One region of the Amycolatopsis sp. CB00013 genome, then DNA from elsewhere that is predicted to be linked to it. Evidence: predicted binding sites of a transcription regulator. Region 1 holds the regulator's gene; the other holds the start of a gene.
What was found. The regulator HspR, encoded in region 1, represses chaperone genes until heat shock. The targets are predictions, from matches to a motif close to ANNTTGAGTNNNNNNNACTCAANNT.
Positions count from the first base shown of each region.

Region 1 (7,603 bases):
GTCGGCCGACTGCGTGCTTCGCGGCAAGGACGTCCTCGCCACCTATGACGCCTTGATGCGGACGCCCGGCGGCGTGCCGTCGAAACAGCTCGGGCGGAACGTGACCGCCGAGGAGATGGCGTCCGGGGTCTACGGCAACCTCATCTTGCCCGCGTTCTGGCCGGGCTTGGCGAAGGCGATCGACGCCGCGACGGCGGGCGACGCGGACGGACTGCTGCCGTATTCGCAGCTCGACCCGTCCTATGGCGCGTATCGCTCGATCGGCTGTCACGACTTCGGCTCGCCGTTCACCTCCTACGCCGACATGAGGGCGATGCAAGGACTGGTGAAGACGCTCTCGCCGCACGGCTGGCGGTACTCGGAGTTCTGGGACATGGCCAGCGGGTGCGCGGCCTGGCCGGTGCCCTCGGCGTACCTGCCGCGGCCGCAGAAGGTGAGCGGCGCGGCGCCGATCCTCGTGGTCGGCGGTGAACACGATCCGGCGACGCCGCTCGTTTGGGCGAAGGGGCTCGCGAGGAACATCGAGAACTCGACGTTGCTCGTCGACGCCGGGTACGGGCACACGGGGCTGCTGAACTCGGCCTGTGTGCGCTCCGAAGAGGTGAAGTACCTGGTGAGCGGTGTCACACCCGCTCCGGGCACGGTCTGCCGGTAGTCCGGGAACAAGACGACCGTGCCGCACGTTGAGCCGGATACAAGGTTGAGTGAGGGTGACTCAAGTCCGGCTTGACGGAAGCCCCACCATCCCGATACAACTTGCGTTGAGCCCACTCAAGGTGGGTGAGAACGTGCAGGTCACGAACTAGCAGGAGGATCACACCATGGCGCGAGCGGTCGGCATCGACCTCGGCACGACCAACTCGGTCGTCGCTGTCCTTGAGGGCGGCGAGCCGACGGTCATCGCCAACTCGGAAGGTTCACGCACCACCCCGTCCATCGTCGCCTTCGCCAAGAACGGCGAAGTGCTGACCGGTCAGCCGGCGAAGAACCAGGCCGTGACGAACGTCGACCGGACCATCCGGTCGGTCAAGCGGCACATCGGTACCGACTGGAAGACCGAGATCGACGGCAAGGCCTACACCTCGCAGGAGATCAGCGCCCGCGTGCTGATGAAGCTCAAGCGCGACGCCGAGGCGTACCTGGGCGAGACCATCACCGACGCGGTCATCACCGTCCCCGCGTACTTCGAGGACGCGCAGCGACAGGCCACGAAGGAGGCCGGGCAGATCGCCGGCCTGAACGTGCTCCGCATCGTCAACGAGCCCACCGCGGCGGCGCTGGCGTACGGCCTCGACAAGGGCGAGAAGGAACAGACCATCCTGGTCTTCGACCTCGGTGGCGGTACGTTCGACGTCTCGCTGCTGGAGATCGGCGAGGGTGTCGTCGAGGTCCGCGCGACCTCCGGTGACAACCACCTCGGCGGTGACGACTGGGACGAGCGGATCGTCACCTGGCTGGTCGACAAGTTCAAGTCGTCCAACGGCATCGACCTCACCAAGGACAAGATGGCGCTCCAGCGCATCCGTGAGGCCGCCGAGAAGGCGAAGATCGAGCTGTCCAGCTCCAACTCGGCCAGCATCAACCTGCCGTACATCACCGTGGACGCGGACAAGAACCCGCTGTTCCTCGACGAGCAGCTCTCCCGCGCCGAGTTCCAGAAGATCACCTCGGACCTGCTCGAACGCACCCGCAAGCCGTTCAACAACGTCATCCGTGACGCGGGTGTCGCCGTCGGCGACATCGACCACGTCGTGCTCGTGGGTGGTTCCACCCGCATGCCGGCCGTGTCCGAGCTGGTCAAGGAGCTGACCGGCGGCCGCGAGCCGAACAAGGGCGTCAACCCGGACGAGGTCGTCGCGGTCGGCGCGGCGCTGCAGGCCGGTGTGCTCAAGGGCGAGGTCAAGGACGTCCTGCTGCTCGACGTGACCCCGCTTTCGCTGGGCATCGAGACCAAGGGCGGCGTGTTCACCAAGCTCATCGAGCGCAACACCACGATCCCGACCAAGCGTTCGGAGATCTTCTCCACCGCGGACGACAACCAGCCGTCGGTGCAGATCCAGGTGTTCCAGGGTGAGCGCGAGATCGCGGCGCACAACAAGAAGCTCGGCATGTTCGAGCTGACCGGTCTCCCGCCCGCCCCGCGTGGCGTGCCGCAGATCGAGGTCACCTTCGACATCGACGCCAACGGCATCGTGCACGTCCTCGCGAAGGACCTCGGCACGAACAAGGAGCAGTCGATGACGATCACCGGTGGCTCCGCGCTGCCGAAGGACGACATCGAGCGCATGGTCAAGGACGCCGAGGCGCACGCCGAGGAGGACAAGCAGCGCCGCGAGGAGGCGGAGACCCGCAACCAGGCGGAGACGCTGGTCTACCAGACCGAGAAGTTCGTCAAGGACAACGAGGACAAGCTGCCCGACGAGCTCAAGGGCAAGGTGAAGTCCGCGATCGACGAGGCCAACGAGGCGCTCAAGGGCACCGACTCGGCGAAGATCCGCGAGTCCATCGAGAAGCTGAACACCGCTTCGCAGGAGCTGGGCACCGCGCTCTACGCCAACGCCACCCCGGGTGCCGAAGGTGCCGCCGGTGAAGGCGCCGCCGGTGCGGCGGGCGCGGGTACCGGTTCGCAGGCCAAGGCGGACGACGTCGTCGACGCCGAGATCGTCGAAGAGGACGAGAAGGACAAGAAGTGACGGGACGCTACGACGAAACCGAGGGCCGGGGCCCGGAGGAACCGGTGGTCGTGCGGGACCGTAGGCGGATCGACCCGCTGACCGGTGAGGTCCGCCCGGCCGCCCCGGCCGCCGAACCCCAGGACGGCCCGAAGCACGCCGCCCCGGCCGAAGAGGCCGCCGCGCAGACCGAGCCGGAGCCCGCCGCACACGCGGGCCCCGGCCTCGGGGGGTCCCTTGTGGACGATTCGGTGTCGGTGGCCACCGGTCTGGAGAAGGAGCTGGCGGAACGCACCGCCGACCTCCAGCGCCTCCAGGCGGAGTACGCCAACTACCGCAAGCGCGTGGACCGCGACCGCGAGCAGGTCGTCGTCGGCGCGAAGGCGTCGGTCGTCGGCGATCTGCTCCCGCTGCTCGACGACCTCGAGCGCGCGGAGCAGCACGGCGATCTGACCGGTGCCTTCAAGTCGGTCGGCGAGAAGCTGGTCGGAAGCCTGCAGAGGTCGGGCCTCGAGGCGTTCGGCACCGAGGGCGAGCCCTTCGACCCGAGCGTGCACGAGGCCGTGCAGCACAGCACGTCCCCGGACGTCACCGGGCCGACGGTCACCATGGTCATGCGCCGTGGTTACCGCTTCGGCGAGCGCGTGCTGCGTCCGGCGATGGTCGGGGTCACCGACCACGAGCCGGGTGGCGCCCCGGTGGACCCGCCGGTGGGCGGCGAGCTGCCGCTCGAGGGCGAACTTTTCGATGAGAACAACCGCTGATCGGCGATACGGCGTGAAAGGAGGAGACGTTCGGTGAGTGCACGGGAATGGATCGGTAAGGACTTCTACCGTGAACTGGGCGTCTCCTCCGACGCCACCGCGGACGAGATCAAGAAGGCCTACCGCAAGCTGGCCAAGGAGAACCACCCCGACGCCAACGCGGGCAACGCGGAGGCCGAGAAGAAGTTCAAGGCGGTCTCCGAGGCGTACGGCGTGCTGTCCGACACGGCCAAGCGCAAGGAGTACGACGAGGCTCGCCGCCTCTTCGGCTCCGGCGGTCCCGGCGGCTTCGGCTTCCCGGGTGGCGGTGCCGGCGGCGGTGGGTTCGACGTCGGCGACATCTTCGGCCAGGCGGGGCAGCAGCAGGGCGGCTTCGGCGGTCTCGGCGACATCCTCGGCGGGCTGTTCGGCCGCCGCGGCGCCGCGGCCGGTGCCACGGCGAACCGGCCGCAACGCGGCGCGGACGTGGAGACCGACGTCCGGATCGATTTCGCCGAGGCGGTCAAGGGCGCGACCCTGCCGCTGCGGCTGTCGAGCCCGGCGACCTGTTCCACCTGCGGTGGCAACGGCGCGAAACCGGGGACCTCCCCGAGGACGTGTGCGACCTGCCAGGGCAGCGGGCTGGTCAGCCGCAGCCAGGGCGCGTTCGCGTTCTCCGAGCCGTGCCGCGACTGCCGCGGTCGCGGCCAGATCATCGACGACCCGTGCCCGGAATGCGCGGGCGAGGGCGTCAGCACCCGTACGCGCACCCTGACCGTGCGGATCCCGCCGGGCGTCGCCGACGACCAGCGGATCCGGCTGGCGGGCCAGGGCGAACCGGGCCGTGGCGGCGCGCAGCCGGGCGACCTGTACGTCCGCGTGCACGTCGCTCCGCACACGTTGTTCGGGCGCAAGGACCTCGACCTGACGATCACCGTGCCGGTGTCCTTCACGGAGCTGGCCCTCGGCGGCACGATCACCGTGCCGACGCTCGAGGGCAAGGTCTCGCTGAAGGTGCCGCAGGGTACGGCGAGCGGTCGCGTGCTTCGCGTGCGCGGCAAGGGAATCGCGAAGCGTGACGGTTCGCAGGGCGATCTGCTGGTCACCCTGCAGGCGGCCATCCCGGCCAAATTGGACGACAAGGCCCGTGAAGCGCTGGAGGCGTACGCGGAAGCCATGTCCGGCCACGACCCGCGACCGGAGATCACCGAACTTCTCGAAGGCAGGTGAGCACGATGTTCGGCGGGCTGCCGCACGGTGCGGACGAGGACACCCCGGTGTTCGTCATTTCGGTGGCGGCACAGCTTTCCGGCCTGCACGCGCAGACCCTGCGGTCCTACGACCGCCAGGGTCTCGTGTCGCCGGGCCGGACCTCCGGTGGTGGACGGCGTTACTCGATGCGGGACATCGCGTTGCTGCGCGAAGTGCAGCGACTGTCCCAAGAGGACGGTGTCAACCTCGCGGGCATCAAGCGGATCATCGAGCTGGAGAACCAGGTCGACGCGCTCCGCGCGCGCATCGCCGAACTGACCGAGGAGCTCACGGCGGCGTACCTCACCGCCGAACAGACGGCCGCGGCCGTGCACGCCTCCTACCGCAAGGATCTCGTTCCCTTGCGGCAGCAGACGGCCCTCGTGGTCTGGAAGCCCAAAAAACGCAATTAGTCCTCTGAATGCCGCGGGTCGCCAGCCCTCGTGAGTACGTGAAGGCCCCCTTCACTGCGCTAGACGCAATGAAGGGGGCCTTCACGTACTTCACGCGTTTAGTCCTCTGAATGCGTCATTGGCCGGGGACCAGGGTCCGGATCTGCTGGACCTCGCCGGTGCGCGAGTCCTGGATCCGCTGGGCCAGAGCCTTCGACTCGGGGTTCTTCCCGTCCTTCAGCTCGGTCCTCGCCAGCGCGACCCCGTTGTGCTGGTGCGCCACGAAGATGTCGGCGAAGTCCAGACTGAACTCCGCACCATCCTTTTTGGACAGTGCGTCGAGCAGGCCCTTGTCGGTGAGCCCGTCGCCACCGTGATGGTGGTGCGCCTTCGGGTCCATGGAACCCGTCTCGGGTTTGCCCCAGGCCTTCAGCCGGTTCCGCATGTCGGTCGTCTCGGTCTGCTGGGTCGCCTCGATGGCGGCCGCGAGGTCCTTGAGCTCCTGCTTCTGCCCCTGCTTGGCCTTGACCAGCTTGACGATCTCCACGCCCTGGTCGTTGTGGGCGATCATCATCTGCAGGAACATCACGTCGGCGTCGTTGTACTCCGCGGACGCCCCGGCCGACTGGGGAACCGGGGAGATCGGGGCGCCGGCGTTGGTGGATGAGCCATCACCGGTCCCGCAGCCCGCGAGGGCCACGAGACCGGCGACGAGAACGAGGGCCAGCTTCACTGCCGCGTCCACAGCGCGGGGGTGTTCGGCGGTTCCCAGCCTTGGATCGCGGTATGCGCCATCTGGCAGCGGTAGGTCGCGCCGCCGTAGGTCACCGTGTTGCCGACCGCGTAGGACGTCCCGGCCGCCCAGGTGCCGCCGGTGGGCGGGTTACTGGTGCTGGTCGGCGGGTTCGACGTCGTGGGCGGGTTGCTGGTGGTCGGCGGGTTGCTGGTGCTGGTGGGCGGGGTGCCGCCGCCGATCTGCAGGTCGATGCAGCTGTAGAAGGCCATCGGCGTGTCCGCGATGTTCCAGATGGCGAGCACCTTCTGGCGGCCGCTGAAGCCGTTCAGGCTCACCGTGTGCGACGTCGGGTCCTTCGGCGCGGAGTTGTTCCCGCTGATGTCGGCGATCTTGGTGCCGCCGATGTAGTACTCGTAGTTCGTGGTCCGGTGGTAGGCGGTGAACTTCCAGTTGAAGGTCACGCTGTTGCCGACCGACGCGGCGGGCCACGGCTTCGACTCGTCGTTGAGTTCGGCGAATCCGGGAAGGCCGCCGTTGCAGCTGCGGAGCCCCTTGGGGCCTTCGACGCTCTGCGGTTCGTAGACGATGGCGCCGCAGCCGGAAACCTTGCCTTGGGCGCAGTTCGCCTGGCGGCTGGGCGGGGACAGCACATAGCCGTGGGCGCTGGCCACCTGCGGGATGGCCACGATGGCGATCGGGGCGAGGATCGCACCGGCGGCGGCTGCCACGAGCTTGCGTTTGACGGTCATGCCGGCTCCTGGGGATGGAACGACGGTGTTCCCGTGAGGGGGAGCAATGTGGTCTAGACCATAAATCCGCCGGTGACCGTGGTCAATGATTCACTGACCTACTGCTGCGTCGGGCCCAGGTGGAACAGCCGATCGGCCTAATACGAACGAAGTATCACCTCAGTCCAGGGTGAAGGGGTCGTACTTGATCCGGCCGAGGTCCGTGCCCGCGGCGAGCAGTTTCGCGATGGTCGCCCGGATCATCGACGGCGACCCGGCGACGTACACGTCACGCTCCTTCCAGGCCCCGCGCTGCGTCACCGCCGTCGCCAGCGTGCCGCGGTCGCCGCCGGTGACGGCGCCTTCCTCGGTCACCGGTGTCACCGTCAGCCAAGGGCAGGTGACGGTGAGCCCGCGGAGTTCGTCGAGGGCGTAGAGGTCTTCCGGACGGCGCCCGCCGAAGAAGAGGTGCACCGGCGGGTTGTTCTTCCAGCGCGACATGTCGTCGAGCAGGGCGAGCAACGGCGCGACGCCGGTGCCGCCGCCGATCATCAGCAGCGGACGGCTTTCCGTGTGATTCACCGAAAGCGCGCCGAGCGACGGGCCGAGGCGCCAGACGTCGCCGAACCGGGTGTGGTGGACGATCGCGCGCGAGACCCAGCCGCCGCGCACGGCGTGCACGTGGAACTCCATCGTCCCGTCGTCGTGCGGCGCGGTGGCGGGCGAGAAGTACCGCCACATCCGCGGCCGTTGCGGGACCTCGACGCTCACATAGCCGCCGGCCCGGTACGGCAGCGGCTGATCGGTGCGCACCTTGACGATGGCGACGTCACGGGACACGACGCGGTGTTCGATGACGGTCGCCTTCCACCACGCCGGCCCGACCTCCTTGCCCGCGGCCTCGCGCATGCTCTTCGAAATGACGCCGTATGCGGTGACCCAGGCGTCCTCCACCTCGGGAGTCCAGTCGTCCTTCAAGAACCTTTTCAACGCGGCGATCAGTGCGACGCCGACGGCGTCGTAATGGCGGCCGAGGACGTCGAACTTCCGGTGGTCCCGGCCGAGCTGGCTGAGGAACGTG
Region 1 covers NZ_LIWC01000002.1:1,152,692-1,160,294, reverse strand. Annotated here, with positions in the region: gene AMK34_RS15605 (alpha/beta hydrolase) at 1-655, shown strand, start outside; gene dnaK (molecular chaperone DnaK) at 822-2,693, shown strand; gene grpE (nucleotide exchange factor GrpE) at 2,690-3,436, shown strand; gene dnaJ (molecular chaperone DnaJ) at 3,470-4,645, shown strand; gene AMK34_RS15585 (heat shock protein transcriptional repressor HspR) at 4,651-5,079, shown strand; gene AMK34_RS15580 (DUF305 domain-containing protein) at 5,195-5,791, opposite strand; gene AMK34_RS15575 (lytic polysaccharide monooxygenase) at 5,788-6,543, opposite strand; gene AMK34_RS15570 (globin domain-containing protein) at 6,703-7,603, opposite strand, start outside.

Region 2 (7,603 bases), on a different contig from region 1:
CCCGGTCAGCGACACCTCACCGGTCATCGCGACGTCCGACTTCACGACCCGGCCCGAAAGCAGGGACGCCAGCGCGGTCGTCATCGTGATGCCGGCGCTCGGCCCGTCCTTGGGCACCGCGCCCGCGGGGACGTGCACGTGGATGCCGCGGTCCTTCAGGTCGCCGACCGGGAGTTCCAGCTCAGCGCCGTGCGAACGCAGGTACGACAACGCGATCTGCACCGATTCCTTCATCACTTCGCCCAGCTGGCCGGTCAGCTGAAGCCCGGTGGAGCCGGACTCCGGATCCGCCAGCGACGCCTCGATGTAGAGGACGTCACCGCCGGCGCCGGTCACCGCCAGCCCGGTGGCCACCCCCGGGGTCGACGTGCGCTGGGTCGACGCGGGCAGCGAGGACTCCGGCAGGTGCCGCGGGCGGCCGAGGTAGGTCTCCAGCCCGTCGGCGTCGATCGTCAGCGGCAGCGCGACCTCGTCCAGCGCGACCTTGGTCGCCACCTTGCGCAGTACCTTCGCGATGGTCCGGTTCGCGTTGCGCACCCCGGCCTCCCGCGTGTACTCGGCGGCGATGCGGCTGAACGCGCCGTCGGTCAGCGTGACGTCGTCCTTGCCGAGACCGGCGCGCTCCAGCTCGCGGGGGAGCAAGTGATCGCGGGCGATGGTGACCTTCTCGTGCTCGGTGTAGCCGTCGAGGGTGACCAGCTCCATCCGGTCCAGCAGCGGGCCGGGAATGGTCTCGAGCGCGTTCGCCGTCGCCAGGAACACGACGTCGGACAGGTCCAGCTCGACCTCGAGGTAGTGGTCGCGGAACGTGTGGTTCTGCTCCGGGTCCAGCACCTCCAGCAACGCCGCCGTCGGATCGCCGCGGTAGTCGGCGCCGACCTTGTCGATCTCGTCGAGCAGCACGACCGGGTTCATCGAACCCGCTTCCTTGATGGCGCGGACGATCCGGCCGGGCAGCGCGCCGACGTACGTGCGGCGGTGACCGCGGATCTCCGCCTCGTCACGGATGCCGCCGAGCGCGACGCGGACGAACTTGCGGCCCATCGCCTTCGCCACGGACTCGCCGAGCGACGTCTTGCCGACCCCCGGAGGACCCGCGAGCGCGAGCACCGCGCCCGACCGCCGTCCGCCGACCGGGCCGAGCCCCGACTCCGCACGACGCTTGCGCACGGCCAGGTACTCGATGATGCGTTCCTTCACATCGTCGAGGCCGGCGTGGTCGGCGTCGAGGATGTCGCGCGCGGCGGCGATGTCGTGGACGTCGGTGGTGCGCTCGTTCCACGGCAGTTCGAGGACCGTGTCCAGCCAAGTGCGGATCCAGCCGCCCTCGGGGGACTGGTCGGAAGTACGCTCCAGTTTGTCCACTTCGGACAGTGCGGCTTTCTTGACCGCGTCCGGCAGCTCGGCGGCCTCGACGCGGGCGCGGTAGTCGTCGTCGTTGGCCGTTCCGTCGAGCTCGCCCAGCTCCTTGCGGATCGCTTCGAGCTGGCGGCGCAGCAGGAACTCCTTCTGCTGCTTCTCCATGCCCTCCTGGACGTCCTTGCGGATGGTGTCGGTGACCTCGAGCTCGGCCAGCTGTTCGCGGCTCCACTCGAGGGCCTTCTCGAGCCGCGCCGAGACGTCGAGGGTGGAGAGCAGTTCGAGTTTCTGCTCGGTTTTGAGGTATGACGAGTTGCCCGCGAGGTCGGCGAGCGCGGACGGGTCTTCGACCTCCTGGACGGCGTCGATCATCTGCCAGCCGCCACGCTGCTGGAGGATCGCGAGGACGACGCTCTTGTACTCGGACGCGAGCTTCGCGGAGTTGTCGTCGGTGGTCTCGGTGGCGACCTCGGCGTGGACCCAGCGAGCGGCGCCGGGACCGTCGGCGATGCGGCCGACGACGGCGCGGCGGGTACCGCGCAACAGCACCGCGGTCTTGCCGCCGGGCACGCGCCCGATGCGTTCGACGGTCGCGATGGTGCCGAGTTCGGCGTATTCGCCGTGGACGCGGGGGACGATCAGCACCTCGGCCTTGGTGGCGGCGCTGGACCGGATCCCCGGGAAGGAAGCCTGGGCAGGCGTGTTGGCCTGGGCGGACTCCACCGCGGCGCGCGTCTCCGTGTCGGCGAGGTCGAGCGGGACGATCATGCCCGGCAGCACGACGTCGTCATCGAGCGGGAGGACGGGCAGGAGGCGGTTGTCGGTCATCTGTGCACTCCTCGGTTAGTTGAGTCTGCCTAGCTCAACTCTCCGATCGACCCGTTTGTTTCCTTTCCGCGTTCGCCGTCAGCGATCACTCATTCATCCGACCTCTGCTCGGTCCGCGTCGCCTTTAGCCCCCTAAACGCGACGCGAACCAGTGAGAGGTCGGAGGTCAGGGGTGCACCGAGACACCGCACCAGGCGAACGGGCGGGCGCCTTCTTCGTCCCGCCGCAGCTCCCGCACGGGCCGCCAGTCGGGCAGGTGGACGATGCCGGGTTCCAGCAGCGGCCAGTCCCCGAAGAGCGGCTCGATCTCTTCGCGGTCCCGCATCCACACCGGGTTGCTCGTCTTCCGGTACTGCTCGACCATCCAGTGCAGCCCGTCGGCGTCCTCGCCGGTCTGGCCGCCGAAGCTCATGTGCGACAGCCCCAGCCAGCTGCCCGGCGCGAGCGCGTTCCGGTACGTCGCGACCAGCGCGGGCGGATCGTCGTGCGGGCCGGCGAAATGCAGGACGGCCATCATCATCAGGCATACCGGCTGGTCGAAGTCGATCAGCCGCAGCGTCTCCGGATGCCGCAGGACGTCCTTCGGCCGCCGCATGTCCGCATGGACGATCCCCGCCCAGTCGGTCGCCTCGTGGCGTTCGAGGATCAGCTCCGCGTGCGCCACCGCCACCGGCTCGTAGTCGACGTACACGACCTTCGCCGTCTCGCCCGGCTCCAGTTCTTCCTGCACGATCTCGTGCACGTTCCCGGCCGTCGGGACACCGGAGCCCAGATCGATGAACTGCCGGATCCCCGCGTCCAGCGCCGCGCGCACGACCCGGTTCATGAACTCGCGGTTGTGCCGCGCGCCCGGTTTGACCCAGCGCCACTGCTTTTCCAGCGCGCGGGCGAACTCGCGGTCGACCGCCCAGTTGTGGGTCCCGCCGAGGAACCAGTCGTAGATCCTCGCCGCGGACGGCTTTTCGGTGTCGACCCCGGTCGGCGCCACCGGGGCCGCGTCATCGTCCCTCTTCACGAGAACGAGCCTATCCGGATCAAGGCACCGCGGGACGCCGCTGCCAGTACGTCCACAGCGGCCGGTAGCCCTGCGCATACCAGAACGGCGTCGAGCGCGGATTGGCCAGCGCGTGGTGCAGCAGCACGGCGTCGGTGCCGCATTCGTCGAAGACCTGGTGCGCGTGCGCGGCAAGCGCCGTCCCCACCCCGCTCGACCGCGCCTGTTCCGCCACCGCCAGCGACGACAGGTAGCCGACCTTCTCGGCCGCGACCCGGCCGCGGATCCACGCCGTGTCGCCGGGGAACTGCACCCGCACCATGCCCAGCGGACGGCCGTACAGCTCGGCGATCCACAACGTCGGATTTTCCCGGCCCAACTGTTTCGACAGGTCCGCCGTGATCGTTTCCTCCGCGCCCTCGCGCAAAGTGACAGAACCGAACTGCGCGTCATAACGCTGCAATTCCAGTTCGAGTCCGACGGCGGTTTCGAGATCATCCGCTTCGGCGGGCCGGATGTGCACCCCGGGAGTGGCGGGCGGTCCGGTCACGGCGAGCCGGTCGGCCGGGCGGACCGCGATCACCAGCACCGGTGCGAAGCCGCGGCGCAGCAATTCGGCCGAGCCGGGGGAGTCCCGGCTGGGCCGCACCACGGTCGCCGCCGTCTCGACATCCCCAGGTGGGGCCACGGTCTTCAGATGTTCATCCCATCGGGTGAGTAATGCGTCGAGGGCGGCTTCCGGGCGGGGTCCGGTGAGGCGGGCTTCGAGGCGATGCTCGACGAGGGCCCGCCACGGAGAGTCAACGGAATCGGGACCCGCCTCGGTCCGTACCGACAATCCGGCGGCGGCCGAGTCGCCTGCCGTCGCGGAGAGTGACACGGAGCCCTCGACAGGCTCCAGTGCAGGCATTTCGGGGAGCAGGGCGTCCACGGTGGCGAGCCGCTCGGCGTGCCCGGCGGCGATGGCGTGGCTATTCATAGGGCTATTCAAGCCCCTACTGACGGGTCCGCCGGGAACTTCACGAGATTGGCCGGAGCGTGGCGCCAGGTGACTTCCGGTAGTCGGAAGGAACGCGAATAACGCTCCCATTTCACCCCTTGGTCCACGCAGGTCAGCGCGACGCGCCCATTGTTAACCCTGGGGTGATCTCATACTGTCTCGAATGGGACTTGGGTACGCCCTCCGGGGTACTGTATTGCCCTCGTCCCCGAGGTCGCGGTAGGACAAGACCGGTTGGGCAGCCGGGAAGGAAGGTCGGATGCCGGACACGAACGGCAGGCCCGGGAGCGCCGCACAGGCGACAGCGGGCAAGGGAGGCGCCGTTACGGAGGCTCGTACCGACGAGCGACGGTTCCGCGTCTACACCTTCGCGGTACTCACCATGGGCATCGCCGCCGCGGCCGCGGTCAGCCTTTGGCTGGACTTCGAGGCTTCGGACGATCTGTTGTGGATCGGGCCGATCCTCGCCCTCGCGTTCCTGCTCGCCGAACAGCTCGGCATCAACGTCGACGTCCGCAGCGGCATCTCGTGGACGATCTCGTTCACCGAGATCCCGCTGGTCATCGGTTTCTTCGTCGCTCCCTTCGAAGTCGTGCTCGCCGCGCATCTCGCGGCGGGGATCGGGACCTTGCTTGCCCGCAAGGTCGCCGGACGCGTGCTCTACAACGCCGGCGCCTTCCTGCTGGAGATCACCGGCGCGTTCGCCGTGGCAGGACTGGTGAAACAGGCCTCCGGCGCCCACGACATGACCTGGATCGCCGCGCTGGCCGGTACTTTGACCGCGCCGCTGGTCAGCACGTTGCTCGCGCTCGCCGCCGTCCGCGTGCTGCGCCGCCGCATGCGCGTCAGCACCGCGATCCGGCTGACCGGCCGCATCCTCGTCGTCGGCTTCGTCAACGCCTCGGTCGGTCTTTCCGGTTATTTGGTCATTTCCGGGACGCCGAAGGCCTGGCCGCTCGTGCTCGCCGTGTTCCTCGGGCTCACCGCGTTGTACTGGGCGTACTCGGATCTGCTGCGCGAGCAACGCGACATGGAAGCGTTGTCCGACGTCAGCCTGATGGTCGCGCGCTCCGGTCAGCAGGCCGCCGCACGGCCCGCCGGGCGCGCGGACGAACTCGTCGGCGGCGTCGATGTCCGTGAGTGGGCGACCATCGCCGAACGCATCAAGGACCAACTCGCCGCCGGCCGCGTCGTGCTGAGGCTTCGACTGGAGCCGAAGGACACCATGCGGATGGTCGTCGCGGGCGACGAACTGCCGCCTGTCGACCCGGCCGCCGACGACCCGCTGCTGCGCCTGCCCGGCGCGCACGTCCGTCACTTCCGGATCACCGAAGCCAATCCCGACGTCCGCTCCGCGCTGCTCGACCGCGGCGCGCAGGAGGCGCTGGTCGTCCCGCTGCGCAGCGCGAACCAGCTCCTCGGCGTCGTCGAAGCGCACGACAGGCTGAGCCGCTGGCGTGGGTTCGGCAAGTACGACGTCCAACTGCTCGGCACGATGGCCAGCCACCTCGCGACGTCGCTGGACAACCGGCGCCTGCTCGCGACCCTGCGCCACGACGCGTACCACGACCCGCTGACCGGCCTGCTCAACCGGCCGGGCTTCCGCCAGGTCGCCAAGGAACCGTTGCGGGAACAGGTCGACGCGGTCGTGCTCCGGGTCGACTTGGACGTCTTCTCCACCGTCAGCGACGCCCTCGGCTACGTCTGGGCCGACCGGATGGTCATCGCCGCGGGCCGCCGGATCCGCGACGCGCTCGGCCCCGACGTCCCGCTCGCCAGGCTCGAAGGCGCGTCGTTCGCGGCGCTCCTCGTCGGCTGCGCGCCGGAACGCGCCCAGGCCGCCGCGGAACTGCTTCGCGCGGAACTCGTCGCCCCGTACCCGGTCGACCGGCTCTCCGTCGAAGCCAACGCGATGATCGGCTACGCCACCTCTTCGGCGGAAGACGACGAGCAGGTCGACGTCGACGGGCTCCTGCAGCGCGCCGACGTCGCCGTCCGCGCGACCAAGGGCGGCGAAGAGGTCCGTGGCTACATGGCCAGCATGGGCCAGATCTTCATGCGCCGGTTCCAGATGGTCACGCAGTTCCGGCAGTCGCTCGAAGAAGGCCAGCTGAGCGTCCACTACCAGCCGAAGATCACCTTGCCGAATCGGCAGATCCAGGGTGTCGAGGCGCTCGTGCGCTGGGTTCACCCGGAGTTCGGCAGGCTCGGCCCGGACGAGTTCGTCCCGGCGATCGAAGCCGCCGGCCTCATCGGCGTCCTGACGTCGTTCGTGCTCGAAGAGTCGTTGAAGCGCGTGCGCAAGTGGCTCGACGAGGGCCTGCGCATCTCCGCCGCGGTGAACCTGTCCGTGCGGAACCTGGCCGACGAGGACTTCCCGACGAAGGTCGCGCGCGAGCTCGACCGCTTCGGCATCCCGCCCGAGCTGCTCACCTTCGAGCTGACCGAGTCCGGTGTGATGTCCGACCCGCAGAAGGCGCTGCCGATCCTGCGGGAGCTGCACTCGCTGGGCATCGTGCTCGCCGTCGACGACTTCGGCACCGGCTACTCGTCGCTGGCGTACCTGCGGCAGCTCCCGGTCGACCAGGTCAAGATCGACAAGAGCTTCGTCCTCGGCATGGGCACCGACCTCGGCGACCTCGCGGTCGTGCGCTCCATCGTCGAGCTGGGCCACTCGCTCGGCCTCACGGTCGTGGCGGAGGGGGTCGAGGAGGACGTCGCGCGGGATCAGCTCGAAGCGATGGGCTGTGACGTCGCCCAGGGCTACCTCATCTCGCGGCCGCTGCCGGAGGACCGCCTCGAGGCGTGGCTGCAGGCCCGCACGGCGCGTTCGCCCGGACGCCACTCCGAGACCGTCCTTACCCTGCTGACCTGAGGTTTCGCGGTAACGTACCCCCCTGTTTCAGGCCCGCGCGAGGACTTGCTAATCTTTCCAAGTCCTCGCGAGAGGCCAGGCCCCTTTAGCTCAGTCGGCAGAGCGTTTCCATGGTAAGGAAAAGGTCTACGGTTCGATTCCGTAAAGGGGCTCAGAACCTCAGCCGCGTCACGCAAGCGTGTCGCGGCCAGGTTCATGTAAGGCGGTGTAGCTCAGCTGGCAGAGCAAGCGGCTCATAATCGCTGTGTCGCCGGTTCAAGTCCGGCCACCGCTACGCGGTAATCCTGGGTATCCCAGGCCTAGTAGAGAAGGAAATGCTGTGGCTGCCACTGACGTGCGACCGAAGATCACGCTCGCGTGTGAGGAGTGCAAGCACCGCAACTACATCACCAAGAAGAACCGGCGCAACAACCCGGATCGCCTGGAGATGAAGAAGTTCTGCCCGAACTGCGGTACGCACCGGACTCACAAAGAGACCCGCTGAGCGTCTAGCGGTTCTACCTGTCTTACCCGAAGCCGCCCTGGTCACCAGGGCGGCTTCGGGTAT
Region 2 covers NZ_LIWC01000004.1:131,792-139,394, forward strand. Annotated here, with positions in the region: gene lon (endopeptidase La) at 1-2,187, opposite strand, end outside; gene AMK34_RS27220 (SAM-dependent methyltransferase) at 2,354-3,202, opposite strand; gene AMK34_RS27225 (GNAT family N-acetyltransferase) at 3,222-4,160, opposite strand; gene AMK34_RS27230 (putative bifunctional diguanylate cyclase/phosphodiesterase) at 4,441-7,056, shown strand; tRNA gene AMK34_RS27235 (tRNA-Thr) at 7,136-7,208, shown strand; tRNA gene AMK34_RS27240 (tRNA-Met) at 7,258-7,330, shown strand; gene rpmG (50S ribosomal protein L33) at 7,376-7,540, shown strand.
Region 2: the regulator HspR is predicted to act here: its motif matches at 2,204-2,228, upstream of lon (endopeptidase La).